DNA from 3 places in the Roseibium alexandrii DFL-11 genome. Region 2 is predicted to be linked to each of the others. Evidence: riboswitches for the same ligand, from Rfam matches in the RefSeq annotation. Region 2 holds a riboswitch; each other region holds the start of a gene.
The links. Region 2 has a riboswitch for S-adenosylmethionine ahead of SADFL11_RS13590 (hypothetical protein). Riboswitches for the same ligand answer to the same signal wherever they lie in the genome.

Region 1: linked by a shared signal. The riboswitch ahead of SADFL11_RS11935 (O-succinylhomoserine sulfhydrylase) and the one ahead of SADFL11_RS13590 (hypothetical protein) in region 2 are both predicted to bind S-adenosylmethionine.
Region 3: linked by a shared signal. The riboswitch ahead of SADFL11_RS03435 (homoserine O-succinyltransferase) and the one ahead of SADFL11_RS13590 (hypothetical protein) in region 2 are both predicted to bind S-adenosylmethionine.

What each region holds. Positions count from the first base shown of each region.
Region 1 is NZ_CM011002.1:2,566,908-2,574,013, forward strand. It holds gene SADFL11_RS11920 (LysR family transcriptional regulator) at 1-372, opposite strand, end outside; gene SADFL11_RS11925 (LysE family translocator) at 486-1,097, shown strand; gene SADFL11_RS11930 (ArsR/SmtB family transcription factor) at 1,107-1,424, opposite strand; gene SADFL11_RS11935 (O-succinylhomoserine sulfhydrylase) at 1,548-2,747, opposite strand; SAM riboswitch at 2,791-2,870, opposite strand; gene SADFL11_RS11940 (2'-deoxycytidine 5'-triphosphate deaminase) at 2,997-4,133, shown strand; gene SADFL11_RS11945 (IMPACT family protein) at 4,141-4,707, shown strand; gene SADFL11_RS11950 (glycoside hydrolase family 3 N-terminal domain-containing protein) at 4,854-6,122, shown strand; gene SADFL11_RS11955 (ion transporter) at 6,088-6,882, opposite strand; tRNA gene SADFL11_RS11960 (tRNA-Gly) at 7,034-7,106, shown strand, end outside.
Region 2 is NZ_CM011002.1:2,935,462-2,942,567, forward strand. It holds gene SADFL11_RS13570 (NADP-dependent oxidoreductase) at 1-720, shown strand, start outside; gene SADFL11_RS13575 (efflux RND transporter periplasmic adaptor subunit) at 834-1,904, shown strand; gene SADFL11_RS13580 (ABC transporter permease) at 1,901-3,139, shown strand; gene SADFL11_RS13585 (ABC transporter ATP-binding protein) at 3,141-3,854, shown strand; SAM-I-IV-variant riboswitch at 3,915-4,038, shown strand; gene SADFL11_RS13590 (hypothetical protein) at 4,079-4,375, shown strand; gene SADFL11_RS13595 (acyl-CoA thioesterase) at 4,376-4,732, opposite strand; gene SADFL11_RS13600 (hypothetical protein) at 4,963-5,181, opposite strand; gene SADFL11_RS13605 (group III truncated hemoglobin) at 5,194-5,667, opposite strand; gene SADFL11_RS13610 (RrF2 family transcriptional regulator) at 5,764-6,174, shown strand; gene SADFL11_RS13615 (Crp/Fnr family transcriptional regulator) at 6,191-6,880, opposite strand; gene SADFL11_RS13620 (ChbG/HpnK family deacetylase) at 7,087-7,106, opposite strand, start outside.
Region 3 is NZ_CM011002.1:718,307-725,412, forward strand. It holds gene SADFL11_RS03400 (FAD-binding domain-containing protein) at 1-113, opposite strand, end outside; gene SADFL11_RS03405 (LysR substrate-binding domain-containing protein) at 213-1,097, opposite strand; gene SADFL11_RS03410 (SDR family oxidoreductase) at 1,202-1,906, shown strand; gene SADFL11_RS03415 (AzlC family ABC transporter permease) at 2,013-2,774, shown strand; gene SADFL11_RS03420 (AzlD domain-containing protein) at 2,771-3,124, shown strand; gene SADFL11_RS03425 (glutathione S-transferase family protein) at 3,210-3,869, shown strand; gene SADFL11_RS03430 (HIT family protein) at 3,935-4,363, opposite strand; gene SADFL11_RS03435 (homoserine O-succinyltransferase) at 4,468-5,385, opposite strand; SAM-I-IV-variant riboswitch at 5,420-5,539, opposite strand; gene SADFL11_RS03440 (GNAT family N-acetyltransferase) at 5,648-6,973, opposite strand; gene SADFL11_RS03445 (glycerophosphodiester phosphodiesterase family protein) at 7,072-7,106, opposite strand, start outside.

The DNA.
Region 1 (7,106 bases), 370 kb from region 2:
GAATTCAAGGATCTCAACGTCAATACAAGGAAACTTCCGGCCAAACGCCCCAAGTAGCCGTGGGAGAATATGAAAGGAGGCGGACGATCCAAAAGACCCGAGACGGACGGTCCCGATCTTGTCCCGCCGGACATCCTGCAAATGGCGGAGTGCCTTGTCTTGCAGAAGATCGGCCTGACGGGCAAATACCGCCAACGCTTGCCCTTCTTCGGTCAACCCGAGCGGCCGGGCCCCGCGAATGAGCAAATCCAATCCAAACCGTTTTTCCAGCTGGGCAATGCCCTTGCTAACAGCCGGTTGAGATATGCCCAGGGCCCTTGCAGCCTCCGAAACACTTCCCGTTTCCCCGATGATCCGAAGAGCCCGGACCATTGCGAGAGGAAGATCCTGAGAATCTGACGGCAAAATATAACCTCAAGTTATTTTCTTATACCAATATATATCTCTATTCGACCTTCCAGCACAATTCTCGTCTGGACAACATCATGCCCCTTGAAAACTGGCTCGCCTTCGTCGCCGCCTCTCTCATCCTGACCATGACACCTGGCCCCAGTATTCTATTGGGTATGGTTCATGCCTTGCGCTTCGGGACAAAACGCACGCTCTACACGGCCTTGGGAGACATTTCCGCCAACATGATCCAGATGCTGCTGGTCGCAGCGGGCCTTGGCATCGTCATTGCTAATTCAGCTGTCGGATTTCAGGCGATCAAATGGACAGGCGTTGGCGTGCTAATTTACATGGCAGTAAAAATGTGGCGGTCAGCGCCAACTCTAATAGACGCAGCGGCGCCGGATCGATCGTCACACCCGGCGCGGCTTTATGCGAGCGGCTTTGCGGTTGCGTTCGGCAACCCGAAGGCTCTGGTCTTTTTCACCGCCTTCTTTCCGCAATTCATTGACCCTGCGGCGCCGGTTCTGCCTCAGTTGTCCATCATGTGCCCGACCATGGCTGCACTCGATTTCGCCTTTGTGATGCTTTATGCGGCCGGAGCCAAACAGTGTCTCGGTTTCTTGAGACAACACCCAAGACTCCTGAACCGGACCGCAGGCGGCACTTTGCTGACGGCGGCCGGAATTCTGACGTCCACGCGTTAGACCATAATGTCAGGGGCTGGTCTCTTCAGCAATCAGCGGCAACAATCCGGGAAATCGAGTGTCGATTTCTTCCCTGCGTAATGCGGTGGTTCTGGAATTGCCCCGATCAACTTGCCGGATCAGTCCGGCTTCGCGCAGCACGCGAAAATGGTGTGTGACAGTGGCCTTGCTGACCGGAAGCTGGAAGGAGGCACAGGTCCGCTCCGTCCCCATGCCCGCCCGGGCCAATTCCCGGATCACCCGGCGCCGATACGGATCCGCCAAGGCGGTCAGGACCTTTCCCAAGTCCAGGTCGACCGGCTCCAACTTACGATCCTTTTCTGCCATGGCATCCTTCATCCATCGCAGCGACAAGGCAAGGCTTGGATCTTACCCATCACTCCTTAGGTACGGTAACCACCATACCTATGGTGCTCTCCATGTCCAATCCTGAGTTCCCGACCCACCCAGTTATATCGCCGCCAGTGCCTTTTCGACGTCTTCCAGAAGATCCTGCGGGTCTTCCAGACCAACAGAAAGGCGTAGCATGCCGTCGGTAATGCCGAGCTCAGCGCGGGCTTCCTCACCAATCGACTGGTGGGTGGTTGTTGCCGGGTGGGTGATCAGGCTTTTGGCATCGCCGAGATTGTTGGAGATCCGGATCAGGTCCAACGCATTCACGAACCGGAATGCAGCCTCCTTGCCGCCCTCGATTTCAAGCGCCACCATCGTGGCACCACCGCGCATCTGGCGCTTGGCAATCTCGGCCTGCGGGTGATCGTCCCGCCCCGGGTAAATCAGTCGTTTCACCTTGGACTGACCTGCCAGGAAGTCCGCAATCTGGCCGGCGCTGTTCGTCTGCTGCGCCACACGCAGCGGCAATGTCTCAAGCCCCTTCAAGAGCACCCAGGCACTGAACGGGCTCATGTGCGGGCCGGTGTGCTTGACAAAAGGCATCACCTTTTCGGTGATCCACTCTTCATCTGACAACACCACACCACCCAGACAGCGCCCCTGTCCGTCAATGTGTTTGGTGGCGGAATAGATGACCACATCTGCGCCCAAGCTGAGCGGGGACTGGTACATCGGCGTTGCGAACACGTTGTCGACGATCAGGCGGGCACCAACCGACTTTGCAATTTCCGCAACCGCGGCAATGTCAATGACTTCCAGCGTCGGGTTAGTCGGGCTTTCCAGAAACAGAGCCTTGGTGTTCGGCTTGACGGCTGCTTTCCACTGATCAATGTCCGTCCCATCGATGAGTGTGCTCTCAACACCAAAGCGCGGCAACAGGGTCTCGCAGATGTACCGGCACGAGCCGAAAAGGGCCTTCGCCGCAACCACATGATCCCCGGCTTTAACCGACGCCATCAGGGCGAGGTTGACCGCGGCCATACCGCTGGCGGTTGCCCGCGCTGCTTCTGCGCCTTCCAGCATCTTGATGCGATCTTCGAACATCGCGACGGTTGGGTTGGCATACCGCGAATAGACAAATCCAGGATCTTCACCATTGAACCGCGCTTCGGCTGCTTCCGCGCTGTCGTAAACGAAACCCTGTGTCAGAAACATTGCCTCGGACGTCTCGCCGAACGGTGAGCGGGTGGTGCCGCCATGAACGAGCGCGGTTGCAGGGCGCCAGTTGGTTCCGGCGGTGTTCTTGGTGTCAGTCATGTCGATGTTCGCTCCAAACGAAAAAACCCCAGCCTTAAGACCGGGGTTTGCACCTCCGGCCTTTTTAGCGACTTGTTTAACGTGGCTGCAAGCCGGCCGGCCCAAATCACCACGAGGTGGCTTTCACTTAAGCGAAAATGGGCTTTCGGTCAATCTACCTCGCCGTTTTCCTGAGTTTGACCAGAAAGAGAGTTGGCGGGACCAGCCGCATCCTTTAAGGACGTTAGACGACGATTGCAGGATGAATTGATGAACGTATCAGCGGACCAAACCACCACAGGCAGCGCATTGATCGCAGCGAGCGGAATTTTGCCCGAGCGCGTCATTCAGGCGATGTTCGCAGCGCAGGAAATTTCCGCCGCACAGCCCCCTGTCAAAGGCCAAATTCAGCCTGCAAGCCTCGATCTGCGCCTTGGAACCTTTGCTTACCGGGTGCGGGCAAGTTTTCTGCCAGGTCCGGACATCAAGGTGGCGGACCGTCTGGAGCAGTTGAAACTGCACACCATCGATCTTCAGGACGGGGCTGTTCTGGAAACGGGGTGCGTCTACATTGTTCCGTTACAGGAAAGCCTGGCGCTGCGGCCCGACATTTCGGCAACAGCGAACCCGAAAAGTTCCACTGGGCGTCTTGATGTTTTCACCCGCGTGATCACTGACAATGGCCAGGCATTCGACACCATACCTGCGGGCTACACCGGGCCGCTTTATGCGGAAATTTCGCCGCTCACCTTTCCGATCCTGGTGCGTTCCGGCTCACGCCTCAGCCAGGTCCGGTTCCGGCGGGGGCAATCGCTGATCCCGGACGCTGATCTTCAAGGCATCCACAAATCAGAAACCCTGATGAGCGGTGGCAATGAACGGATCGGCGGCGGCGTGCAGCTGTCCATTGATCTGGAGGGCGAGGGTCCGGGCAGCCTGATCGGTTACCGCGCCAAGCACCATTCCGGGCTGATTGATGTTGATCTGGTCGGCGCGCAAGACCCGCTTGATTTCTGGGAACCGATCTACCGCCGTCACAACGCTGAACTGATCCTTGATCCAGACGCTTTCTATATACTCGTCAGCCAGGAGGCCGTCCACGTCCCGCCGGATTATGCCGCAGAAATGGTGCCGTTCGATCCACTGGTCGGTGAATTCCGGGTGCATTATGCCGGTTTCTTCGATCCCGGCTTCGGCCATGTGGGCGCCGGTGGTGTCGGATCACGCGCGGTTCTGGAGGTCCGGTCGCACGACGTGCCCTTTATCGTGGAGCATGGCCAGACCATTGGCCGTCTTGTCTATGAGCACATGGCCGAGCGCCCCGCGACACTTTATGGCGAGGGCATCGGCTCCAACTATCAGGGCCAGGCTTTGAAGCTCTCGAAGCATTTCAAGGCATCCGCCTGAACCCTTAATGTCCTTGAAAACCATTACCCGCGAATATGAAGGCTTTTTGGAGGACCGGAAGTCCAGGTTTATGGCCTTTCTGGTGCCCATTGAGCAGTTCGAGAACCGGCTGGAAGAGCTTCGCAAGGAACACCGCAAAGCCAATCATATCGTGACGGCGCACCGGCGGCTTCTCGATGATGACCGGATCGAGGAAAGCGGCAAGGACGATGGCGAGCCGGCCGGCACGTCCGGAATGCCGACCTTGCGGGTCCTGCAGGGCGCAGACCTGATCAATTGTGCGGTGCTGATCGTAAGGTATTTCGGCGGAACAAAGCTGGGCGGCGGGGGCCTTGCACGCGCCTATTCAGGCGCTGCCCAAGACGCGATTGCGCATGCTGAATTGATGCCGTTCCAGAAACTCTCCCGGAAAAGTGTCAGCGCAAACTTTGCATCGAGTTCCGAGTTGGAACGGAAAATCACTGGCCTCGGACTGGACGTGGTCTCGCGTGACTATACAGAAACCGGTGTCGTCCTGATCGTTGAAGGGCCGGAGGATCTCCTGAATGCCCTTGGCGGCAACGCGGATGATTAGAACTCCAAGCCCACGCCGCAGTCCGCTGCCACGATGACTTTCGCCCGACGATCGATAAGATCGCTTTCTCTCGCCCGCCGCGCTACCTTGGCAAGAACAGGGGATCGGCATCCGTTTTGCGGAGTGGAGTAAAAGGCTTGTTTTCAGTGACGAAACGATCCCTTTCCCTAGCTGCCGTGCTGCTGCTCTTCCCTCTTCTCCTCACGGCACTGTGGATTGCGCTCTTTCAAGCCGGACCTAATCGGCACATTTCCGGTGGGCCAGAAGCCAGCGCATTGGAGCGGAAAGTCGGTCAACTCATCATGGTTGGTTTTAACGGCACCAACCCGAAGGATCCGGGTGTCATGGCCGTCAGCGGCCAACTCGCAAGCGGCCGGATCGGCGGTGTTATGCTGCTTGGCCGCAACATTCAAACGCCGGACCAGCTGACCACATTGACCCACCACCTTGCTGATCAAAATTCCGGATCTTCTGTGTTGATCGCCGTTGATCAAGAGGGCGGCCAGGTGCAGCGCCTGGCGCCTCTTGGCGATCCCATGACCTGGAGCGCGGCGAAGGATCTTCCGGCTGCCACAGGCAATTGTGCGCCGCGGAAGGTCCGCGCCTATTATGCCCGCAGAGCCGCCCAGCTTGGTGCCTACAATATCAACGTCAATTTCGGTCCCGTTGTTGATGTGGACATCAACCCGGGCAATCCGATTATTGGCAAGAAAAAGCGAAGTTTTTCCGCTGACCCGACTACCGTTACCAATTGTGCTGCGGGTTTCATCGCGGCCCATCAGGCCGCTGGAATTGCAACAGCGCTGAAGCACTTTCCAGGACACGGATCTTCAACGACGGACAGCCACACCAGTTTGCCGGTGATCAGTCAGTCATGGCGCGAGCGCGAACTGGAGCCTTATCGCGTTCTCAAGCGGCAGGACCGCGTGGACATGGTGATGATGGGCCACCTGGTTCACCCGCGTTTTTCCGACACGCCAGAAACACCAGCCTCTCTTTCGAAAAAGGGGATCGCGGAGGCCAGAGCCCTCGCCGGCAAGGATGTTGTCATCATCACGGACGATCTGGAGATGGATGCGGTCGCCGGCAGGTATTCGATCGAGGAAGCAGCGGTGCAAGCGATCGCAGCCGGAAATGACGTTGTGCTCTTTTCCAGTTTTGAGCGGACCGACCCTGAGCTCGGTGACCGGGTCAACGCTGCCATTATGTCCGCCGTTACCGACGGCCGGATCAGTGAAACACAGGTTGATCAGGCTGCTGCGCGGGTTGCCGCCCTAAAACATCGCCTCCACCGGTTTCGGGTGAACCTGGTGCCAAACCAAGAGACGGCATCTTTCAGGCTTGAACTGGAGAACAGGTCCCGTTCTCGCACCGTTGCAACTACAGTTTTATCGTCTGCTCGCGCAGCTCCTTAAGCTCGGCCCGCAAGGCTTTGACTTCTTCCAAAATGAGGCCTGTCTCGTCATGAATGGCCTGGCGGTTGGCATCAGCTTCCGCTTCATGCTCCTCCTGCATGGCGGACACGATGATACCGATGAAGAGGTTTAGAACCGTGAAAGCAGTGCACAGGATGAACGGCACGAAGAAGATCCAGGAGAGCGGATAGACTTCCATGACCGGCCTGACGATCCCCATGGACCAGCTTTCCAGCGTCATGATCTGGAAAAGCGTATAGAGCGATGCGCCAAGATCACCGAACCATTCGGGAAACGACGCGCCAAAGAGTTTGGTCGCCATCACCCCGAACACATAGAACACCAGCGCCATCAGAACAACGATGGACCCCATGCCCGGCAAGGCAGCAATCAAGCCGCCAATCACCCGCCGCAGAGACGGAACAACGGAAATCAGGCGCAGAACACGCAGGATGCGGAGTGAGCGGAGGACTGAGAGCGTGCCGCTGGACGGCAACAATGCGATTGCAACGATGAAAAAATCAAAGAGGCTCCAGGGGTCTTTGAAAAAGCGGAAGCCATGCGCAAACAGACGAAGCGCGATTTCGATCACGAATATGCCGAGGATCGTCTGGTCGATCGCAATCAGTACTGTACCGAACCGGTCCATGACCAACGGGCTGGTTTCCAGTCCAAGCGTGATCGCATTCACGACGATGATCGCAATGATCCAGTATTCCCACGTGCGTGAGGTAACCAGGGCTTTGATTTTTTCCCGCATAATCTGTTCCGGAGCCTTAAGAAATTCCAATGGCGCTGCGCCGCGCGGAACATGGAGGTTCGGGCCGGTCTTGGCAAGATGGCAGCAGGCGGGATAACACAATTCCACCGCTTGACAGTTCGGCGGACTGGGCGCACTAAGAATGGGCTCAGCGGGTGTAGCTCAATGGTAGAGCAGAAGCTTCCCAAGCTTAAGACGAGGGTTCGATTCCCTTCACCCGCTCC
Region 2 (7,106 bases):
ACCCCCGGGTGGACCAAGTATGTTGACGTGGCCCCCGGCGAAATCAGCGTTGTCCCGCAAATGGACCGGATCGAGCACTATATGGGCGTACTTGGCTTGCCAGGGGTGACCGCTTATCAGGGCCTGGTGATTGAAGGCCAACCGAAAGAAGGCGAAACGCTGTGTGTCACCGGTGCCGCGGGTTCTGTTGGCTCTCTTGCCGGCCAGATCGGCAAAGCGCTCGGCCTGCGTGTGATAGGAATTGCGGGGACCCAGGAAAAATGCGACTGGCTCACCAAGGAACTCGGTTTCGACGCCGCGCTCAACTACAAGACCGATGATCTGAGCAAAGGGCTTGCCGAGTTCGCACCGGACGGCATCAACTTGCATTTCGAGAATGTCGGCGGCGCGCCCTTCAAGGCAGCCTTCCGCAATATGGCCGCGCATGGCCGCATGATCTTCTGCGGGTTCATTTCCGCTTACAACGGCGATATCGATCCGGATCCGCTTGATATGACAACAATTATCCGGCGGCGTTTGATGCTCAAGGGCTTCACCATGCCGGACCATTATGCGTCCTATCCGATGCTGTTTTCAGAACTCGGCAAACTCATGATGCAGGGCAAGCTCAAGTACCGGCTTCATGTTGAGGAGGGGCTGGAAAACGCACCAGTCGTCTTCAACAAGTTGTTCGATGGCAGCAACACAGGCAAGCTGGTGGTCAAGGTCTCGGACCTCTGATCCTCTTTCGCATCTGCAGTTAGGGCCGGTGGAGCGATCCGCCGGCTTTTTCCTTTCTCTGAGCATGCTTAACCGTTTCTGGTCATCGTGAAATCTGTCGATTGATCCACCGCATGGCGGACCTCGTTAAACGGAATAGTTTGGCTGAATACGAAACAGGTTCTGCCATGCGATATTTCCGCTATTTGCTCATTTTGGCCGCTCTCGGTGCGGCTTTTTCAGCATGGAGCTGGTGGTCTGCCAGGCCCCCGAAGGTTACCGTCACTGAAGCGTTTATTGGATCGGCTGCCGACGTTGTCTATGCGACGGCCGTGGTCGAACCGGTCAATTGGGCGAAGGTCACGTCCATTCTGCGGGAACGCATCGTGTCTTTATGCGGCTGTGAGGGCATGGTCGTGCAAAAGGGCGATCAGCTGGCCGAACTCGACAGCGGCGATGCGCGGGCAGCGCTTGCCGAACTGGAAGCCCGGCAATCCCTTGCGAAATCTGAGAGTGAGCGGGCCCTGCAGTTGCTGGAGCGCCGGGTCATCAGCCAGCATCTTTATGACCGCGCGCAGAGCGAGCTTATCCAGGTCAATGCCGTCATAGCTGCGCAAACAGAACGCCTGCGGGACTATAGGATCGTCGCGCCGATGGACGGCGTCGTTTTACGGCAGGACGGGTCTGTCGGCGAGGTCGCAGAAACCGGAGACATTCTGTTCTGGATCGGCCAGCCCAAACCACTGCAACTTGTCGCGGAAGTGAATGAGGAGGACATTCCAAAAGTCGCTGCGCGCCAAACAGCGCTGGTTCGGGCGGACGCATTTCCGGGGCAAGACCTTACCGCTACCGTTTCGCGGATCACGCCCAAGGGCGATCCTGTGCTGAAGAATTACCGCGTCTATCTGGATCTTCCAAAGGACACGCCGCTTCACATCGGCATGACAACAGAAATCAACATAGTCACCCTTGAAAAGCCGGAAACGGTGTTGGTACCGGTGGCAGCTCTCGATGGTCAGCGGCTTCAGACTGTTTCCAGCAGCAATACCGTTGAGACCATCACAGTCGAAACCGGGATTACCGGAAACCGCCATGTCGAAATTCTCGATGGTCTTGCTGACGGAGATACTGTTCTCCTGCCGTTTCGCGACGATCTCTCCGATGGCCAGAAGGTGGAGCCGGTGGCCGAGGGCACACCAGAATGATCCTTCAGTTCCGCATCGCGGCGACCCATGTGCGCAACAGGCTCCGGCAAACAGTGGTCTCCACGCTTGGTGTCGCACTGGGCGTCGGGTTTTCCATTGCCATGGCCGCCCTTATGGAGGGGTCTCAACGTGACTTCATGGCAACCTTGATCGACGCCATTCCGCACGTGGAGATCAAGGACGATAAGCGCACGCCAACGGCCCAACCGGCCAGCACTGTTTATGATGCTGTTGCCTTTCGCGGTTTGCGGCCGTTGGAAGATTTGCGTGGGATCCGCAATCCAACGGAAGCTTTAGCGTCGCTGCGGGATTGGGTCGATGGCGACATCGCGCAGCGCCTGACGGGCCAGGCTGTGCTGCGCTACAGCGGTCAAGACATTGGCATGACGCTGATTGGTGTCCGCCCAAAGCAAGAGCTTCTCGTTTCCAACATTGGTGAGGATATCCGGAAGGGGGATTTTGAGGACCTCGGCACAACCTCCAACGGATTGGTTCTTGGCGACAAGGCGGCCGAACGGCTTGGTGCCGATCTTGGAGACACGGTCACGTTGACCTCAGCAAACGGGGTCGCGAAACGGTTCAAGATTGTCGGCCTGTTCCATACCGGGATCACCACTAGCGACGAAAGCCTCGCCTATGCGCCTCTCAAAGCCGTCCAGATCCTTCTGGAAAAACCCGACATCATCAACGCCATCACGATCCGGCTGAGGAACATTGATGTGGCCGTCGCCATTGCCGCACGGGCTGAACGGCAGTTAGGCTACAAGGCGATTTCCTGGGAAGAGGCCAATGAGGGTCTGATGGAGGCTTTCTTTGTCCGCAACGTGATCATGTTTACCGCTGTCGGCGGCATTCTTCTGGTCGCCGGATTCGGGATCTACAACATCATTTCAACGATCGTGCACGAAAAGGCCCGGGACATTGCCATCTTGAAATCGCTGGGGTTTCCGGAACCCGACATCCAGCAGATCTTCGTTATGGAGGGTTTGGTGATCGGTGTACTCGGAGCACTTGTCGGGTCAGCACTCGGATTTGGATTGTCGACTTACTTGGCAACAATCAAATTTGAGGTCACCACCGACATCGAAATGACCCGTCTGCCGATATACTTTTCTCATGTGCATTACGTGATCGCCAGTGGCTTGGCGCTTCTGTCAGCGGGCATTGCCGGTTTTGTACCGGCCAGAAAGGCCGCCGCGCTCAATCCTGTCGACATCATCCGGGGCGCAACCTGACATGAGCATTGCCCCAATCCACGGCACCCCTGCCCCACTTTTGGAAACGCGAGGCTTAACCCGCATTCTTCCAGCCATAGTTCCGGTCACCCTTGTAGAGGACATCTCGTTTTCGATCGGCACATCGGAGTTCGTCGCAATCACCGGCCCATCCGGCTCCGGAAAATCGTCCCTCTTGTATCTGCTTGGACTTCTGGATCGGCCGACGGAGGGCGAAGTCCTGATTGGCGGCCGCAAGACGCACGATTTATCGAAGTCCGAAACGGCCCATTTGCGGCTGGAAAAGATCGGCTTTGTCTTCCAGTTTCACTTTCTCTTGCCGGAATTCACCGCTCTGGAGAACGTGATGATTCCGATGCAAAAACTCGGCGCATTGGCTGCAACTGAGCAAAAAGACCGCGCGGCGGGTCTCTTGGAAGACCTCGGTCTGGAGGACTTTTTGAGCCGGCAACCTGCCCAATTGTCCGGCGGGCAGCGTCAACGCGTCGCCGTTGCACGAGCCCTTGCCAATGCACCGGACCTGATCCTTGCGGACGAGCCGACCGGCAGCCTCGATTCTGTCGCCACAGAACAGGTCTTTACTGCGCTCCAGTCGATCGTCGATCAGCAAAAAACCACAGTGATAGCCGTGACGCACGACATGGATATTGCCGGTCGTATGCAGCGGCGCATTCATCTGGTCGATGGAAAAATCGACTATGACCGCGATCAATAACATTTGGAATCCTTCGGTTCTTGGATGACTTGCCAAAAAACGGAACTCATGGCATAAGCCCGCCATCATCAAGAGAAGGGCTGGCGCCCTCGCCAACCTGCCGACCGGGCAAGGTGGTTTCCGCAACAGGGATGCGGCCGTCCAGACACTCAAAAGTGGCTGCGCGGCAACGAAGCGGTAGTTTTCATGCGCCAGTCCTCCTCGGGTAACCGATGGAGGATTTTTTGTTTCAAGATGCGCTGGCCGGACAAGCGGCCGAGTTGATCAGATACCAGGACGCCGAAGCGGCCGACCAAACAGCGGCCGAGATCTGGCAATCAACGGCGGAAGATTGTGTGCTGGCCCGCATGAAGACCATCCGGGTGTATGGCGGACTGCCACGCCACAAACGCCGGTTGACCCAGCATGAGCGGGTTGACCGCTTACAAGCACTGTTGCGCCTTTGGGCCAATGGCTGCATTTGTGCCGTCGATGAGGAGCTGTTTGCGGACCTGCTGGCGCGCAGATCCTTGCGCGCCTGATTACTGCGGAGCCGGAATGTCCTTGGGGACTGGACGCGGCTTGCCTTGGTCATCAACGGCGACCATCGTGAAAATCGCTTCGGTGACTTTTTCCCGGCCGCCGAAACGGTGCCGCAGAGCCCAAGCCTCCAGTTTAATCTCCATGGAGCTAGTCCCGACGCGGCCAACACTTGTGTAAACACACAAGACGTCTCCGACATGGACTGGGCGGATGAATTTCATCTTGTCGACGGCGATCGTGACAACACGGCCCTGCGCTCTTTGCCCCGCGGCAATCCCCCCGGCGAGATCCATCTGAGACAGCACCCACCCGCCAAAGATATCGCCAGATGCATTGGTGTCGGCGGGCATCGCCATTGTCCGGAGGGTCAATTCCTCTTGCGGTGTTTCTTCACTCAAAGCGGTCGCTCCAGTTTCGTGTTTTACCGAATCTAGCCCAACCGCTTCAAAACACAACGCTATCAATCAGATAATCAGCATCAGAATGACCATGATCCAGAGCGGCATTGGCGCTGCAATCCAGATCAAGAGGATGGGTAAGCCACGATGTGCCCATTTTGAATTGAACATTGGTGTCTCCTGTCAACTCAGAACATAGGGATTTCATAATAGGTCAGTGCAGCCAAAGCGGTCATTCCGACCGCAAAGGCGAGTTTGGCGCTGCCAATCAGCGTGCGCCCCGCCACGTCGAGACGCGGCAGCGGCATGGATCTGGAATCCAGGTACATCGACACCATCATTCCGATGAAGACCGTGAACCACAGAACAACCAGACCTTCGGCCACCAATACGATTGCCGGTAACATGAGCCCCTCCTATCAGGCTTGTTCAGTAAAGAGTTCCGCCGGCGGTGTACTGCCGGCAAAACCGAACGTTGCGAGCCACAGGCTCTGAGCAATCCGTTCGGCAATGGCGATGATCTCTTCGGCAACGTCCGGAACAAAAATCTCGCGTGCAACCGGCCGGAATACGTCAAGCCAGTCGCCGTAATCCGAGCTGACCACTTCCTTTAGCTTCAGATGTTCGGGAACCGGCTTGCCTTTGTACGTCCCGTTCTTCAGAAGAACGGACTGCCAAAAGCGTTCCATTTTCTCAAGGTGCTCCGGCCACCGCCCTCCGAGGCGCTTTTCAAAGATCTCGCCGAGATGGGGTTGCTGGCGCAAAGTCTCATAGAATGAGTGCACAAGGATCCGGATCGTCTCGGGAGTAACCTCGGCGTACTGCACCCCGCAAGCCCCGTCTGAGCGGAAGACAGCGCCACTTGTTTTCAGCAGTGATTGTTTGATTTGCATCGCAGCCTCATAACATTCATTTGAAATACATCTTTTAAATCGCACAAGCTTGCGCTAAAATCAACATATAATATGAATGTTTTGGAAGTTCTGGAAATGCGCCTGAGTCAAGCCAGTGATTTTGCCTTGAGACTCCTGATGGCAATCAGCCAATCAGATGCCCCGCAGACAGTGGACAAGTTGACCGCGCAACTTGGCCTGGCGAAATCCCATGTCATGAAAATCGTGGCTCAGCTTGCCAAGGCCGGCTACCTGGAAACGACCCGCGGCCGGGGCGGTGGTATTCGCATTGCCAAAGAGGCAGATGACATCCGAATTGGCGATGTGGTGCGGCTGATTGAGCCTGATCTCGGCGTGGTAGCGTGCCTCAAGGATGAACCAGCCAGCTGCCCGTTCTTGCCCCGATGCGCACTCAAGGGGGCAATGGCAAGGGCGACAGAAGCGTTTCTCGACAGTCTGAATGAACAGACGCTCGGCTCGATCCTGGCCGGCACACAGAAGATATGAAAACTTGGTGCCGTGCTTAAAGCGTTGACGCTTGTTCCAGGAAGTCCACCTGTTCCAAGCAGTAATAGCCGGAGATCCGGCTGATCGTTCCAGAGCGCTTCCAATCGTTCAGGACCCGACTGACATTCTCACGGGCAGCTCCGGCCATGTTGGCAATATCCGCCTGACTCAGCTTGTAGTGAATCAGGACGCGGCCATCATCGAGAGGCTTGCCGAATGTTTCGGCCAGCTGCAGCAATGTCTGCGCAACGCGTCCGGGGAGCGGCAGGAAAGAGCGCGCTGCCAGGACGTCATTGGCATGGCGCAAACGTTTCCCGACGATCGACAACATGTGGCGGTACACGGCAGGATTTTCATCAGCGAACCGCTCAAAGGCGGATTTTTCAATAAATGCCAGTTGCGCCTCTTTCAGCACACTGACCGTAGCAGACCGGGGGCGGCCATCCAGCAGGGCGAGCTCACCGACCAGATCGCCCGGCCCGAGAACCGCAAGCAACTGCTCATCCCCATCAACTGACAGGATCGACACCTTCAAAGAGCCTTCCAGAACGGCATAACAGCCGTTTCCAGGGTCCCCGTTCTCAAAAAGAGTGGCATTGGCCGCCATTTTTATTGGGCGGGCAAGTTTTGACAACCCAAGTGCCAGTTCCGAATCAAGCCCTTGTAAAGAAAAGCTGTTTTTCAGAAAATCATCGATCTTTGCCACACCTGCCCCCTGCAGACATTGCCGTCAAACCGGCCAAATTCGAAATACGCGCATTGTTGTGATGTGCATCACGTGCCCATGCGCAAACTACCCCTATATTGAAAAACATGGAAGCGGGGTTGCCCCTCCCCCTCTTCCGGACCTCCACGAAAAACGGCTCTGTTCCCCCCAGAGCCGTTTTTTCGTTTGGCTTGCTGTCCGAGCCCTCAATTCAGGAAAACATCTT
Region 3 (7,106 bases), 2.2 Mb from region 2:
TTGCCAGAGCCGCGATCGTGGTTCCTCTGAGCCGCATAAGCCCGGCCCATCTGCGGTGTAAAATCATCAAGGTGTTGGAGAGCTGATTCGCGGGTCGGCGAAAAGATCGTCATATGGCAATGTCCAGCGCTGTTTTTTTACCCTGCTTACGCAAGTCGCACTGCTTTGGATGGCACGAATAGAAGTTTGAACAGAGCAAAACTGGACAGATATTATGCCGGTCGGTCTTTCCCAAACTCCCGGCAGATCCAATCAATCACCTTCTGCCGTGCTGCGCCAAATCGGACCGGATTTTCCGGGTAAACAAGATGGTAGCCGCGTGTGCCTATTCCTTGATCGGATTGACGCCACAAACATGTCAATGCACCGTTTGTGAGTTGCCGCTGCACCAGAAGCTCCGGGACAAGGGCGATGCCTTGCCCCTCCAACGCCGCGTTGATGGCAAGGCTGGAATGGCTGAAGCTCAGGTAAGTTACGTCTTCCGGCAGCAGCTCTGTCCCTAGCACCTCTTCCCAGGAGGTATGGCTGTCCAGAAGAATGCGCAGGTGCGGCATATCCTGAATATTTTCTATTGTCTTCCGGTTTCCGGTCAGCATCGGCGATGCGACGGCCACTAGCCGAATTGGTGCAAGAAAATGGCTTTTGAGGCCTGGAAAAGGTGGGGTGCCGATCCGAATGGCCAGGTCGACGCCATCGCCTTTGAAGGTTGCCAGCCGCTCGGTGGCGAGAGTCGCGAGATCCAGTCCGGGGTTCTTGTCCAAAAAGCCGGGCAGGCGAGGAACAAGCCATTGTGCTGCGAAAGAGGGTGGCAGACTGAGTGTGATGCGTGGGACCTGTTGGGATATATCGATTATCGCCCGATCGATTTCATCGAGCCCGCGCCGGACTTGCGCGTGAAACTCTTCTGCCGGCCCGGTCAGCGCAAGACCGCGGGGAAGCCGGTCAAACAGCTGAACGCCAAGTTCATCCTCCAGAGCGCGAACCTGTTGGGCAACTGCCCCTTGTGTGAGGTTGAGCTCCTCTGCAGCCAGCCGGAAATTGAGGTGCCGGGCCGCAGCATCAAATGCTCTGAGTTTGTTGAGGCTGGGGTGGCGCATTGCTCTCAGGCCTTGGCAGTAGCTTTTCTACTGTTTAGGTGCAGAAAGCATGATTGGTCAAGCAGATGCTTCAACGCTAAAACTAAGCCCAAAGGAGACAAGTCATGAGTAAACAAAAAATTGCCCTGATCACAGCCGGTGGATCCGGCATGGGAGCGGACGCAGCAAAACGGCTGGCGGCAGATGGGTTCAAAGTCGCGATCCTGTCGTCTTCCGGCAAGGGGGAGGCGCTCGCCGCGGAACTTGGCGGGATTGGTCACACCGGCTCGAACCTGAACAATGATGACCTGAAAGCATTTGTCGACAAGACGATGACTGCCTTCGGGCGCATTGATGTCCTCGTGAACTCTGCCGGGCACGGTCCAAAGGGCGATATCATGGAGATCCCGGATGAAGACTGGCATCTCGGCATGGATTACTACCTGATGAATGTGATCCGTCCGAGCCGTCTTGTCGCGCCGATTATGGCTGGCCAGGGTGGTGGAACCGTTATCAATATCTCCACCTTCGCGGTGTTTGAGCCAGATCCGATGTTTCCGACATCCGGCGTCTTCCGGGCCGGACTTGCTGCCTTCACCAAGCTGTTTTCGGACAAGTATGCTGCTGAGAACGTGCGCATGAACAATGTTTTGCCCGGCTTCATCGACAGCTTGCCGGAAAAGGAAGACCGCCGGTCGCGAATCCCAATGGGCCGCTATGGCCGATCGGAGGAGGTCTCCGGGTTGATATCCTATCTGGCCAGTGATGCCGCAGCCTATGTCACGGGTCAGAACATACGGATTGATGGCGGGCTGACACGGTCGGTTTAGTGCGGAGTTTGATCTGGAGGCCGAAGCCACCGGACAGTGGGCTGGACAGGTTTGCTGGATAAAGGTAAGGAATCCTTACTAACTTCAGAAATTTGGACATGCCTACATGACTGCCTCAAAGGACACGGGGCAACCGCAGCTATCGTCGAAACCACCCGTTTCCGGCCGGGGCTGGATGCTGCGCGGCGCGCGCGCAGCCATCTCCATTCCCGCCTTTATCCTGACGTCTGCTTTTGTCGGGTTTGCCGGGATGGCACGCGAAACAGGATTGAGTCTGGCCGAAACACTTCTCATGACAGGGGCGGTGTGGGCCCTGCCATCCGTGGTGGTTTTAACCGGAGCCATGGCGTCGGGCATGGGAGTGATTCCCGCCGCTGTCGCTGTGGCCCTCGCGTCTGTCCGCTTGATGCCGATGACGATGGCCTTGATGCCGTTCTTGAAGGTGCCGGGAAAGACCAAAACCTGGCACTTGCTGATCGCCTCGCACTTCGTGGCGGTGACGGCTTGGGTCTACGCGATGAAGAACCTGCCCGACCTGCCGAGGGAAGGGCGGTTGCCATTCTTCATCGGGTTTGGCGGTGGGGTGACCAGCTTTGTCTTTGTGTCCACCGGAATTGCCTACATGCTTGTGGAGCGGATGCCGCCTATGGCCGCCGGCGCTCTTGTCCTGGTGACACCTGTTTATTTTCTTTGTTCCTTGTGGGGTGCAGCGCGGATGAATGCCGACAAGGCGGCGATGATTTCCGGCCTTGTGCTCGGCCCTTTGTTTTTCCTTTATTTTCCGGGTCTTGATCTTCTTTGGACCGGCCTGCTTGGCGGAACGCTTGCCTATCTTGCAACCCGATTTTGGCGCCGGGGGCTGTCATGAGTGATCTCATGACGGAAACCTGGTGGTGGCCCTATGTGATGATCCTCGTCGCCGGGTGGCTTGCAACCGATGTGTGGCGGTGGCTGGGCGTTTTTGCCGGCGGGAAACTGCGCGAAGACAGCGAACTTTTCATTTGGGTCCGGTGCGTTGCAACGGCACTGGTTGCCGGTGTGATTTCCAAGCTTGTCCTGTTTCCTCAAGGCGTGCTGGGCGATACGCCGATCTGGTTGCGGTTGGCGGCCGCGGCCTTCGGGTTTGTCTGCTTTCTGGCTCTGGGGCAGCGCGTGATCGTCGGCGTGCTGTCCGCGGTTGTTTTTCTGCTGACTGGATGGGTGATCTTGGGCTCCTGACACTCCTGACAGAGGGGTGGCAGGAGGGGGCTGATACATGGCGCGCATTGGCCAATTGGCCGCACCGGATCAAAGGAGTCCCGCCATGACCGATCACAAACTCGTTTTTCATTATGCACCGCGCAGCCGCGCCAGCACGCTCCGCATACTGCTGGATGAACTTGGTGCCAATTACGAGTTGAAAGTACACAACGCGAAAGCCGGTGATTTACAGTCGCCGGAGTATCTGAAGATCAATCCCCTCGGGAAGGTGCCGGCACTTCAAGACGGTGAGACACTCATTACCGAATCCATCGCAATCGCCCTGCATGTTGCCGATCTTTATCCCGAGGCAGGACTGACACCATGTTTGACCGATCCCCGGCGCGGCGCTTATCTGCGATGGATGGTGTTTTATGCCGCATCCTTTGAGCCCGCCGTGGTCAACAAGGCGTTCGACACGGATATACCGCGGCAGATTGCGCCGTATTGCACCTATGACGCCGTGATGAAGACGCTGGCGGCGCAGCTGGAAAAAGCACCCCATATACTCGGGGATCAGATTTCCGCAGCAGACATCTTCTGGGGATCTGCTCTGCGTTGGACATTGATGTTTGATCTTGTGCCGGACTGGCCCGTCTTTACCGAGTATGCCGAGAGGATTACCGCACGGCCGAGTTTCCAGCGTGTCTTGGAAAATGAGGCCGTGCTCGATTCAGAGCAGGAGGCCGCCGCGAACCCGGCACGGATCGCCGCCGCGAGCTGAGGCAAGGTTTAGGGGTTCCGGAGGCGCTACACCCTGCCTCCGGAACAGTTTCGCAGGTTTAAGGCCTAGCCCAACGCGGCGCGGATCTTGTCGGCTTGTTCGGCAAGAAGATCGTTGTCTGCCATTTCGCCGGTGTGCGGCTTCATCTTGACACCGTCAAACCTGGGGATGATGTGAACATGGGTGTGAAACACCACCTGGCCACCGGCTGGTTCAGAAAACTGCTGAATTGTGGTGCCGTCCGCCCCAAATGCCTTGATAACGGCATGAGCCATCTTCTGGACCGTGGCCATCACAGCGTTCAGATCCTCTTGCGCAATGTCCAGAATATTCCGGGACGGAGCCTTCGGAATGACGAGCACATGTCCGTCTCCGCGCGGCATGATGTCCATGATCACGACCGTCTTGTCGTCTTCATAGACCTTGTGGCTCGGCAGTTCTCCGCGCATGATTTTGGCAAAGATGTTCTGGTCATCATAGGCTGGCGTTTCGATCGGCATGCGTACCTCTAAAAGGAAAAATCTTCGAATGTCGTTGGCCACAGTACTCTGCCAGGCGGTTTAACAACAAGGGTTGAGAACGCCTGGCAATGTCCGGATTAATGCCCGATATCGTTCAGATCAAACGGTGTGGACTGATACATTTCATTGATCCAGTTGCCGAACAGGAGATGCGCGTGGGCACGCCAGCGATTTACGGGCTGCCGGGTGGCATCATCGTCCGGAAAGTAGTTCTGTGGCCGGAGCGGCGTGTCAGATACCTGGCTGTCCCGCTCGAATTCATCTGCTAGAGACGTGGTATCATACTCAATGTGGTTGAACATGTGCAGGCAGCGATGCTCCGGGTCGTCCAGAAGGCACATACCTGTCTCGTCATCTTCCGCAAGCACCATCAGATTGCTGCCGTCCGGGATGTCGACCTTTCGGGTTTCCGTCCAGCGTGAGACTGGCAAACAGAAATCATCGGAAAACCCTCGGAGATACGGCGAGGCCGGTGCGAGTGTACGTTGCCGGTAGACGCCCGTTGCCTTGTCGTCCCGCGCATATTTAGGCATGCCATGAAAGTGATAAGTGGCCGCTTGAGCGGCCCAGCAGATGGTCAGCGTGCGATGAACATGTGTCTGGGTCCAATCCAGCACATCGCGCATTTCCTGCCAGTATCCGACATCTTCAAACGGTAGCTTCTCGACCGGGGCGCCGGTGATGATGAACCCATCGAACTTCTCGTTCCGGACTTCTTCCCAGGGCCGATAAAACGCTTCCAGATGCTCAGTCGGCGTGTTGCGGGGCACGTGGTTGGTCATGCGCACCAGCGTCAGATCGATCTGAAGTGGGGTGGAACCGAGGAGGCGTGCGAATTGGGTCTCTGTCTTGATCTTGTTCGGCATCAGGTTGAGAAGACCGATGCGCAGCGGGCGGATGTCCTGACGCATGGCATCCGCTTCCTGGATGATCATCACGCCTTCGGATTCCAGAATGGGGCGGCCGGGAAGATCGTTTGGAATTTTTATCGGCATTTGCGCGTCCTGTAACCAGAGACAGATGCCTTTCTTCGATCCGATTCGTTGCCTTTGAACTTAAAGTTCAGGGCCGCATCTTCTGTTCGAAGAACCACCTTGCCCGGATCGGCAGGTTGGCGTGGGGCATCTGTCCCAACTCTTGATGATGGTCTCTAGGTAATGGATTGGACGCGATCGGGCAAGCCCTGTACAGACGAATGCCGATCTTGTGAAAGACGCAAATTGGTGTTGGATCTCAGTCGCGTGGCGAATTGAAGGTTCAGCTGTCTTTCCGGAAGGGGGCATGCTCAGCCAGCGCTTCGTTTTCCCGCTGAACCGCGCGCCGCTCCTGCTCCAGAAAGTCCGCAACTGCGTCGTGAAGGCCCTCATGAGCAATCCAGTGGGCCGAATAGGTCGTTTGCGGCAGATAACCGCGCGCGAGCTTGTGCGCTCCCTGAGCACCGGCTTCGACGCGTTTCAGTCCTTTGGAAATGGCAAAATCGATTGCCTGATAATAACACAGCTCAAAATGCAGAAACGGATGGTGTTCGGTGCAGCCCCAATGGCGACCGAAAAGGGTTTCCGATCCGATGAAGTTGAGGGCTCCGGCCACATACCGGCCGTTGCGTTTTGCCAGAACCAGAAGAATGCGGTCGGCCATCCGTTCACTGATCAGCGAAAAGAAAGCACGATTGAGATAAGGGCGGCCCCACTTGCGGGCGCCCGTATCCATGTAAAATCCGTAAAACGCATCCCAATGGGCCTCGGTCAAATCGCTGCCGGTAACCCATTCGATTTCGAGGCCTTCAGCGCTGAGTGCTTCGCGGCGTTCCTTTTTGATTGCCTTGCGTTTGCGCGAGGCGAGGTCACCAAGAAACTGGTCGAAGGTGTCGTAGCCGTTGTTGTCCCAGTGGAACTGCTGATCCGTGCGCCGCAGATAGCCGAGGTCACCAAGTGACTGCCATTCCGGTTTTGTCAAAAAAGTCGCGTGGACCGAGGAGGCGCCGGTGCGTTGGCAAACCTGTACAAGGCCAGCCGCGAGTGCCTGCAGCCCGGCTTCCCGGTTGATGTCAGGGCTGGTCAGAAACCGGCGGCCTGTAGCCGGAGTAAAAGGGACCGATATCTGGAGTTTTGGATAATAGTCGCCACCAGCCCGGTAGAATGCATCGGCCCAGCCATGATCGAAGACATATTCGCCCTGGGAGTGGCTTTTCAGGTAAGCGGGAACAGCTCCAAGAACCGCGCCGTTACCATCCTCCAGCACCATGTGCCGGGGCATCCAGCCTGTCTGGCGTGTCGCGCAGCCGGACGCCTCCAGTGCTTCCAGAAAGGCGTGAGACAAGAAGGGGTTGAAGTCTGTTTCTTCAGAAAATGAATCAGCTTCAGGGGCTAGGGTGGAAGTGAGATCTTGAGACTCACCAGCGCCCGGTGTGCGTGTCAGCTTTCCACCTTGGCTGAGGAGCCAGCCGGGATTGGCAACCGCATCCCATTTGTCAGCTGGCACATCTGCCAGGGACGACAGAAGTCTAATGGAAAGTGTCGTCTCCGCGTCACCGGCGCCAGGTTTTTGCGGCTGTTCATTGTCCGGTGAAATAGAAGACGTCATGTCAGTATGTCGGCCCGCCATAAAAGGGTTGTTGACAAGAATGTAGAGCCGCTTTGCTGCGCCGCAAGAGGGAATGCCAGTCCAAGAATGTTCGTCCGTTATTGATCCGGATCGAAGCCCTCAAAGACGATTT